One region of the Sedimentibacter sp. genome, then DNA from elsewhere that is predicted to be linked to it. Evidence: riboswitches for the same ligand, from Rfam matches in the RefSeq annotation. Region 1 holds a riboswitch; each other region holds the start of a gene.
The links. A riboswitch is a leader RNA that binds a small molecule or an ion and turns the genes downstream of it on or off. The one in region 1 is predicted to bind cyclic di-GMP.
Positions count from the first base shown of each region.

Region 2: it holds a riboswitch for cyclic di-GMP, as region 1 does, so the genes downstream of both, AAGU76_RS16055 (PocR ligand-binding domain-containing protein) here and AAGU76_RS07240 (hypothetical protein) in region 1, are expected to answer to the same signal.
Region 3: it holds a riboswitch for cyclic di-GMP, as region 1 does, so the genes downstream of both, AAGU76_RS10385 (methyl-accepting chemotaxis protein) here and AAGU76_RS07240 (hypothetical protein) in region 1, are expected to answer to the same signal.

Region 1 is NZ_JBCFAS010000002.1:130,888-134,167, forward strand. It holds gene AAGU76_RS07240 (hypothetical protein) at 1-1,364, opposite strand, end outside; cyclic di-GMP riboswitch class I at 1,504-1,586, opposite strand; gene AAGU76_RS07245 (Ldh family oxidoreductase) at 1,719-2,807, opposite strand; gene AAGU76_RS07250 (VTT domain-containing protein) at 2,824-3,280, opposite strand, start outside.
Region 2 is NZ_JBCFAS010000004.1:241,243-244,522, forward strand. It holds gene AAGU76_RS16050 (TIGR00366 family protein) at 1-609, shown strand, start outside; gene AAGU76_RS16055 (PocR ligand-binding domain-containing protein) at 742-1,788, opposite strand; cyclic di-GMP riboswitch class I at 1,920-2,002, opposite strand; gene AAGU76_RS16060 (DUF523 domain-containing protein) at 2,168-2,596, opposite strand; gene AAGU76_RS16065 (HD-GYP domain-containing protein) at 2,614-3,280, opposite strand, start outside.
Region 3 is NZ_JBCFAS010000002.1:850,156-853,435, forward strand. It holds gene AAGU76_RS10385 (methyl-accepting chemotaxis protein) at 123-1,796, opposite strand; cyclic di-GMP riboswitch class I at 1,933-2,015, opposite strand; gene AAGU76_RS10390 (methyl-accepting chemotaxis protein) at 2,183-3,280, opposite strand, start outside.

The DNA.
Region 1 (3,280 bases):
TCAGATGCATTGCTTTCAGCCTTGCTGGCTCTTTGCTGCTCGGCAGACATCTGCTGCTGCAGCTCATTGATGCTCCTTACATGCTGTTCGGCTTCACTTTCAAGGAACTCAATTTTTTTGTATATGTTCTCCAGCTCATCCTTGAAGCTGTTTATTATGCTGCTGGATACCCTGGCCTTTTCCAGTGTCAGCTCCTGCTCCGCCTTCTCGCTCTTGGCTCTTAATGTTTCAAGTTCGGTAATGTTATCTGATAATGTAGCTTCGAGGCTGAAAATCTTCTGCTTTGACATTTCCAGATACATGTTCTGTTTTTCATTTTTCGCTATTTCCTGTTCAACCTGTTCCTTTAGCTCCTGGCATGCCTTTATGAGCTTGTCGCATTCGACTTCTTTGAACATCATCCTGTTTTCAAACTCGTCAAGCTTTATCTTCATCTCGTTGTTGGTTTCTTCAAGCACCGACGCGTAATCCTTCACCTGAGACAGCTCAAGCATGGATTCTGACAGTAGCTTGTTTCGTTCCCTGCCTTCATCAGTCATTCTTTCCAGCTCTGCCTTAAGATTTGCCGAATCATTGTTTTCTTCAGACATCTCAGAAATATATTCTTCCAGCAGCTGATTTTTTTCCACCATCGAAGCAAGCTTTGCTTCAACTGCCCTGTTGTTTTCCTCAAGCTCAGAAGCGTAATCATTCAACTGGGACAGCTCAAGCACGGATTCTGACAGCTGTCTGCTTCGTTCCCTGCTTTCATCGGCAACCCTGTCCAGCTCTTCCTTAAGACTTGCTGAAACTGCGCGCTCACTTTCCAAATCAGAGACATGTTCTTCCAGCAGCTGGTTTTTTTCCATCATTTCAGCGAGTCTTGCTTCAACATCCCTTTTATTTTCATCAAGATTCGCAGCATAAGATTTTGCCTGCTCCATCTCCATGTTCGACTGTGACAATTGTTCTTCCAGCCTGTGACGCTCTACTGATTCATGCTGCATTTCTTCCTGCAGCTTCTTTATTTCCGCAATGCTTTCTTCTGTGAGAGTTTTCAAGGCAATATCCTTGTTCTTGCATTCACACATGTAGAAATTCAATTTGTGTTTTGAACTTTCAACGCTGTCCTGAATTGTCCTGAACTCTTCATCCTGTATTTCCAGCTTCTTCTTCAGGGCAAAATTTTCATCCATATATTTTTTATTTTCCTGTTCAAGCTTTCTGAACTGTCCTTCTATGTGTTCAATGTATTGGGCAACGTCCTCTTCATTTAAACCGCCGATAAGTTTTGGCCTGAACTGTTGTTTTATTGATTCATGGTTTACTCTGCGCTGGAGATCTTTTAATTCATCCATACCTGGTGCAGCATCCATACTTGACATAATCATTTCCTCCTTGGTATATAAACGGTTTAACGACTTCTTACAAGAAACTAAATCTGTCAGTTAAGCATCCCTGCTGTCATTTCAAATAAAAAAGCTGTATGCCAAAGCATACAGCTGAATAATCAACTCATCTCTCTTCGGCAACCTGGCAATCATAGTATAAACCTTAGACCCACGGCTTTGCGTCCTTGCCTTTCAGCAAGTTTGCTATTATCGTATCAGTATATACATTGTAATGCAAATTGCAAAAAAATGCAATTATAATAATGTTATGTTTTTGTAATTTTTTACCAAGGTGATTTTCAGGAAACTGTCCGCACATTACAAACAATCTGCAGTTCCCAATGCTTCTTACTTTTCGAAAGGAAATCTGAAAGGCAAACCAAGCACATCCCTTACGCCTGTCAAATCCTTCTGAACAGATTCAACCAGCAGAACTCCCTTGTCCTTTCTGTCAAGCCAGCACAGGTATTCCTTTTCTCCTGCCGTATAGATTCTGTCATGATTCTTTGCCTTCCTGGATTCGCGAAGCTCCCTGAGTATGCTGCCTGCAGTATTTTTAAAGACTTCAGCCCCCATGAACGCATCCGTGTCAATGGCCATGAAGAAGTGTCCCAGGCGGTAGGGAGCTTGGGAAAGCATCCTGAGGTAACTTCCTGCCTGAAGAGCTGCAGACATAATTTCAACGACGGTGGCATACCCGTACCCTTTGTGGCCTCCGGTTTCTTCCCCTATTCCTCCCAGAGGCGTAAGTGCCGCTGTATTGCTCGACAGTCCCAGGAGGATTTTACTGCTGTCTGTAATCGGGAAGCCATCCTGGTCGATAACGGCCCCCAATGGTGTATCCATTCCGCTTCTTTCGTAAAATTCTATCTTGCCCCGCTGGGTGATGCTGGTGGCGCAGTCAAGAACGAAAGGAAATTCTTCATCTGTGGGCATGGCAAATGTCAGCGGATTTGTTCCAAGCATATTTTCCACTCCGAATGTTGGAGCAATCGAAGGACGTGCGTTGGTGCCGGTTATGCCTATCATGTTTTCTTTTGCTGCCATCATGGCATAGTATCCGGCTATGCCGTAATGGGTGGAGTTGCGCGCCGCTACCATTCCCATTCCGTATTTTTTTGCTTTTTCTATGGCCATGTTCATTGACTTGTATGCCACAATCATGCCCATGCCGTCGTGCCCGTCAACTACTGCCGTAGTCGGTGTTTCCTTAACTACTTCAAAACATGTTACAGGGCTTTGGGCTCCCGACATGATTCGGTCGATGTATATGGGCTTGAAGCGGTTGCATCCGTGGCTGTCAATTCCGCGTCTGTCGCTTTCCATAAGGACGTCCGCGCAAATTTTCGCTTCCTCTTCAGGCACACCCAGCTTTACAAAAGCGCTTTCCATGAAGTTTCCAATCAGTTCCCATGAAACGTATACAAAATCTCCCATTTAATCCTCCTTTGGACTATTTCGTTTTCAGTTTGAATACAATAATTGCAGTCAAAATCAATACCAGGTATATGAAAAATGGAACCATGAACTCAAAAGATATGGGGTTATCAACAGACCTGCCTATGAACACGGATAAAATCATTCCCGGAGAAAGTCCCAGCAGCGTTCCTGCCAAGTAAGGAACATAGTCCATACCCGTAGAACCCAAAAACATACTCGTAAGGTCCAGGGGCGGTCCCTTTATGATTCTGACAAGAAAGCTGCTTAAAATGCTGTTGTCATTTTCAAATTTGACCACCCTGTCGGCGTACTTGTTTTTTTTGATCATTTCTGACATCTTGTGCTTCCCCAGGTACCTTCCCAGGAAAAATCCAAGAGACATTTCCAGAACTATTCCCGTATAGTTTAACAGTATGGCGTAAGGCAGAGGAAATATGAGCCCGGCAGAAATGTACAGCACCGTCTCGGGT
Region 2 (3,280 bases), on a different contig from region 1:
CTTGGATTTGGGGCTTTAATAGTTATAATTGCCTATACGGTTGGAGTGCTGGGCTTTTATCTTCAGGAACTTTCGGCACTTTTCATAATATGGATGATTGCAACAGGTTTGTTAAATAAAATGAGTTCAAAAGAAATAGCGGAAGCTTTCGTTGAATCTTCATCAACTGCCATTTACGGTGTATTATTGATAGGGCTTTCCCGTTCTATTGAAGTAATTATGTCTCAAGCAAATGTAATAGACACGGCTGTATTGTATCTTTCAAATATAATACAGAATTTGCCACACAGCGTATCCGCAATCGGAATGCTGGTTGTTCAGAACCTGATAAACTTCTTCATACCTTCAGGTTCAGGTCAGGCTGTTGTCATGATGCCGATCATGGCTCCTCTTTCCGACCTGATTGGTGTCAGCCGTGAAGTTGCAGTTACCGCATACCAATTTGGAGACGGATTTTCAAATATGTTCTGGCCTACAGCAGTTGCTGTGGAATGTGGGATAATGGGAGTAGGCATGGACAAGTGGTATAAGTTTATAACGCCTTTGTTTGTTATGATGTTTACTCTTCAAGCTATACTCATAGTAATTGCGGTCATGATGGGTATTTAAAAGACTTTATTGACACATGACAGCATATAAACCCCCGACAGCAAAGCTGAAGGGGGTGTGTGCTGTACATTAATAAGGTTGGTATAGCAATTGATCATGCAGAAATTGCGAAAGCTGTAGTGATTCTGGTGGTTAATTTACTGATTTCATCATATTGTTCAGTTCGTCAGCCAGGCTTACAATTTCCTGTACGGCAGATGATACTTCTTCCATTGCAGCTGTTTGCTGTTCAGTAGTCTGCAGCGTTTCATGTGAGTGATCAGTTGTTGAATTTACTGATTTTTTAATCTGCGCAGTTAATTCTAAAATATTATCTGCTGTTTCCTTTGACTTATCGGACAGGATCTTGATCTCATCTGCGACAACTGCAAAGCCTCTTCCGGCAGTACCTGCATGGGCAGCTTCTATTGAAGCATTGAAACCGAGAAGTTTTGTGTTCATGGCAATTTGAGAAATGAACTTCAATACGTCGTTTATCTCTTCTGTTACCTTTCCAACCTGTGTAATTTCATTGTTGAGCGCTTGCTGCTGCTGGGAGATTATCTGTGCAGATGCAGCCAACTCCTGAAATGCAGACGCAATATCCATAAATTTGCTGGAGAGTTTTTTTGCAACAACTTCCAGCTTGATTCTTGCGTAACCGTTTTCAACAAGCGTGTTGACAACGATAAAAAGCACTTCGGCTGCAGCGTTGATGTTGTCCATGTCTGTGACTGTAATCTGATTTACAGCATTTACAAGTCCTGCCTCATCAACGCCGATTTCCTGTGCAATTTTGCGGTATAATTCTTCTTTTGGAGTGTCAGACAAAATTTGTCCGCCCAGTACGGTGCCCAAAAGTTCATTGTTAATGATGACAGGAGCAGCAAAGTCAATCAACCCTGCGTGACATGGTCCCACAAAGGGTCTGCCTGAGCTGGCGGCTTTCTGTCCCATGCGGTTATGGGAGTTTGCGCATCTGCTGTCTCCGATGGAAGATCCGTGCACGTATCCTTCACAGAATCGTGTGTAGGAACTTGGTTTTGTAATGGGATTTCCATCCCTGTCAACTGTTACGCTTGCACAATTCATGCCTATGGCAAAATTGTCCTGAAATTTCTGCAATAAGCTTATGTCAACTATGTCGCTTATTTCTAATACACTCATGTCAATGCTTCCGTCTTGTTTAACTTTAATCATCAGCTCTATTCCTTTCGAATGATCTAACAAAATTTTAATTAGCCTGAGCATATTTTATATGGTGAGAATATAAAAAATAGCTCTGCCTGGGGTGTATCCAAACAGAGCTTATACATTTCAGTATTCGCAATATTGGTAACCCGGCTGCCCTGGAATTGACTTTAGGCCCGTGGCTTTGCGTCCTCAGCTTTCACTGAGTTTGCCTTTATCACATGCTAATTAATTGTAACTATAATTATATTTAATATTGTAATGTTTGTCAATCTAAATAAATAACTAAATTTTTTATTAAATTTAAAATTTAAGTGGAAGCATTAAGTCTTTATCGGTACTGTTAGCCCATAAGATTTGGAACAGTTAAGCATCTTTGATAGTCTTGTTAAAAGTCTTCGTCACTGATAACTTCGATTCCGTGTTCTCTTAAAAGTTTAGTTGTAATGCCTTGACCTTTTACAAGCTTTCGGCTGAAAGTGCCGTCATAGACGAATTTGCTGCCGCAGGAAGGACTTTTTTCCTTTAGGATCGCTTTTTTTATGTTGTGCTTTTCTGCCAGTTCAAGCACCTTACGAGCACCTTCCATAAAGTTTTCCGTCATGTCCTCGCCGTGGTCGTTTATGATCCTGCTTCTGCTGATTTCACATGGATGTCTTGGAACTGAAAGTTTTCCTTCTATTTCAGGGCAAGCCATTATTGCTCTTCCATCATCAACAAGCTTTTTAACATTTTGGGAAAGGCTTGATTTGCCGTCATAACGGCATTTTTCGCCGCACAGACACGCGCTTACGATGTATTCGATATTATTTTCCATATTTACTCCTCATCTGTTTATTTGATGTTGACGAAATCTATGGCAGCTGCATCGTATGCCATATCTACTATAGTTGTGTTCGTGTACCTGTAATCCCCGAAAAGATCAATGTCTTCTCCCACCGTGTTGTCCTGATTCACGGTTCTGACAATGGGGCGCATGTTGTTATCCGCATAATTTTTTATTACTACACCTATCATTCCGTTACTTAGCTTCACAAAAGTACCAACCGGAAAAGCAACTATGTTTTTTAGAAAAACACGAAGAATGTCATAATTAAAGTGTGAATCAGCACAACCCATCAGGTACTCCATAACCTCATTGGGAAAGCATGTTTTTCTGTAGGACCTGTCTGATGACAGCGCGTGATAAACGTCGCATATAGACAGTATTTTACTGTAAAAAGGGATGTCGTCCTGATATATGCCGTTGGGATAACCGGAACCGTCTTCCTTTTCATGATGGCACATTATTGCCTCAAGTATTTCTTCGGAAACAAGACCTTTCAGCATACGAACACCATTGGAAGGATGCATTTTAATGATGTCAAATTCCTCGGGAGTAAGTTTTCCTGGTTTGTTGATAATTTCCAGTGGAATGAGTGTCTTTCCTATGTCATGGAGGAAACCTGCCATTCCCAAATCATGCAGGCTATTTCGGTCAAGTCCCATGGCAATTCCGGTA
Region 3 (3,280 bases), 720 kb from region 1:
ATTTAACAGCTCTGTCCGCAGCCGACAAAAAAAGAATGTACGGTTTTTGAATTGAGCCGTACATTCTTTATATGAAAACTAAGACATATCATATTTATTTCAGAAATTTCAAAAATTATTCATTAAAATATTTTTGCAGATTTTTCCTTAAGCTTGAACCTTCCTACCATTTCCTTCAGCATTTGCGCCTGTCCCGACAGCTCCTGGCTGGCTGCCGCGCTTTCTTCCGAAGTGGCTGAGTTTGCCTGCACAACCTGCGACACCTGCATCACACCAACATTAATCTGCTCAAGTCCTGCTGCCTGCTCATGGGATGCATTGGCTATCTCTCCTACAAGATTTGCCATTTTTTCAACTTCCCTAACAATTAAGTCCAGCGAATTTGCAGTGTCTTTTGCAATCTTTGTGCCGTCTTCGGATTTCTTCATTGAGTTTTCTATGAGTGCCGTAGTTTCATTGGCTGCTTGTGCAGAACGGGCAGCCAGATTTCTTACTTCCTCAGCAACAACAGCAAAGCCTTTGCCGTGCTGTCCGGCCCGTGCAGCCTCAACGGCAGCATTCAGTGCAAGTATGTTTGTCTGGAACGCAATGTCGTCGATAACCTTGATGATTTTTGAAATGTCACCAGAAGACTGGTTTATGTCCTCCATCGCTCTGAGCATTTCCTTCATTTGTCTGTTGCCCTGTTCTGCTCCGTCCTTTGCATTGACTGCCAGCTCGTTTGCCTGGCTTGCATTTTGAGCATTTAGGCTCGTCTGTGCAGATATTTCCTCCAAAGAAGCAGTAAGCTCTTCGATGCTGCTTGCCTGTTCCGTGGCTCCCTGAGAAAGAGCGATGCTGGCTGCTGATATTTGGTTCGCACCGGCAGCAACCTGTTCGGAGGCATTTTTCAGATTCATCAGAACTTCATTGTTCTGATCTATCATGTCTTTCATGGCTTTGCCCAGCAGATCGTTTTCAGACCTAGCTTCGACTTGTACCGTCATGTCCCCTGACGCCATTATTTCAGCTGCTTTTGCCTGATTTCGTGTATTCTCTATCATTCTCTTGAAAGATTCCATAAGCATGCCTATTTCATCATGGTTGTTTGATTCTATTTCCAAATTTACGTTTCCAAGAGCCAGCTCATCAGACACTTCAACAAGCTTTGTGACAGGTCTTACAATGCTCATGGTAATTTTGAGACTTGTGATGACACTCAGAACCAATGATGCAACTATAATGATAATCAGTATCAGGGTTGTTCCGTCATATACCTTGTCAGCATTCTGCTTTTCTGCCTCTGCGCTGTCCTGATTAAACTTCACAAGTTCAAGCAATAAATTTGAAGCATCGTCAAAAGCCGCCTGTCCTTCACTTTCTGACAACGCCATTGCTTCTTCTGTCTTCATCTGTCTGCTGAGTGATATGATTTTCTCGTTTACTTTCAAATATCTGTTCCATTCATTCTCAACCTTCTCGATTATTGCACTGTCTGTTTCATTGCTTATAACCGTGTGGTAAAGCTCAATGAATCTTTGTATGTCGTTGTTCAGCTTATCCATATTCTTTTCATGTTCATTCATCTCTTCAGCCGTAGTTGACAATACATGCTGCAGCTCCTGAATTCTATAGTCGGAAGTCGACGTATTGATGGAATGTGCGTAATCAACGCTCGGAAGGCTGTTTTCTGCCATAATCACGGTGCTGTTATTGATTTTGCCAAGGGAAAATATTGAAAATATTCCTATACCGGCAAGGATTAAAGTTAGAACACCGAAACCTAATAAAAGTCTTTTTTTGATTGTTAGTTTCATTTTAATTCTCCTCCTTATTTTTGTTCAATTTAAGCTGAACAGCCGGCCCCCCTTGCTTGTTGCATCTTAAATCAAAACTATATAAAAAGCAGGCAATGTAAATTGCCTGCCAAAAAACGCTTCTCAGCTTTATATCAATGGCAACCTGACAATCATGGCATATGCTTTAGACTCATGGCTTTGCGTCTCCGCCTTTCGGCGGATTTGCTATTATCGTTGTTTTTATTATAATTAAAATATTTATATATATAATATAATTGCCATTAACAATTGTCAAGAATATTATTGCATTTTTGTAATAATAAAAAGTCAGGTATAACATTAATTTAAAAATAAATAAAGCATTTCCGAAATACGGAAATGCCTTTGATTATAACTGCTGGTACCTATGCTTTAGTGGTTGTTACTTTCAGTTTGAACCTTCCTACCATCTCCTTGAGCATCTGTGCCTGTTCCGTCAGTTCCTGGCTGGCTGCCGCACTTTCTTCAGAGGTGGCCGAGTTTGCCTGCACAACCTGCGACACCTGCATCACACCAACATTAATCTGCTCAAGTCCTGCTGCCTGCTCATTTGATGCGATGGCTATATCGCTTATAAGATTTGCTGCCTTTTCAACCTCATCGACTATTTTATTAAGGGCGGCTGCAGTGTTTTTAGCAATCTTGGTTCCGTCTTCAGACTTCCTTATTGAACTCTCGATCATGTCAGTGGTTTCCTTGGCTGCGTTTGCTGAACGGGCTGCCAGGTTGCGCACCTCATCTGCAACAACTGCAAAGCCTTTGCCGTGCTGTCCGGCCCTTGCTGCCTCAACAGCGGCGTTGAGTGCAAGTATGTTTGTCTGGGACGCTATGTCATCGATAACCTTGATAATTTTGGAAATTTCAGCAGAAGAACTGCTTATTTCGTCCATGGCCTTCAGCATTTCATTCATGAGATCATTTCCTCTGATTGCTCCGTTTTTTGCCTCTGCAGCAATCTTGTTAGCCTTATCTGCATTTTGGGCATTTAACTCCGTTTGTGAAGATATTTCCTCAAGGGAAGCTGTCAGTTCCTCTATGGAGCTTGCCTGTTCTGTAGCTCCCTGAGACAGGGCGATGCTTCCTTCTGAAATCTGTATGGCTCCTGAAGCCACCTGTTCGGCAGCAACGCTTATGCTTGAAAGCACTTCGTTGTTCTTGTCAATCATTTCCGCCATGGCCTTTCCAAGCATGTCCCCTTCAGACCTTGCTTCGATTTCAACGTCCAGTCTTCCTTCTGCCATTTTTTTTGCAACCATTGCCTGCGTCCGTATGTTTTCGATCATTCTTGCAAAGGCAGCCATCAGTCTTCCCAATTCATCTTTCTTGTCTGTGCTGACTTCCACATTTACATTTCCTGCAGCAAGCTCATCTGCAATTTCAACCATCTGATTTACGGGCCCGACTATGCTCCTGGTTATGGCAAGACTCAGCAGAATGCTTGCGGCAATTGCAGCTGCCATGGC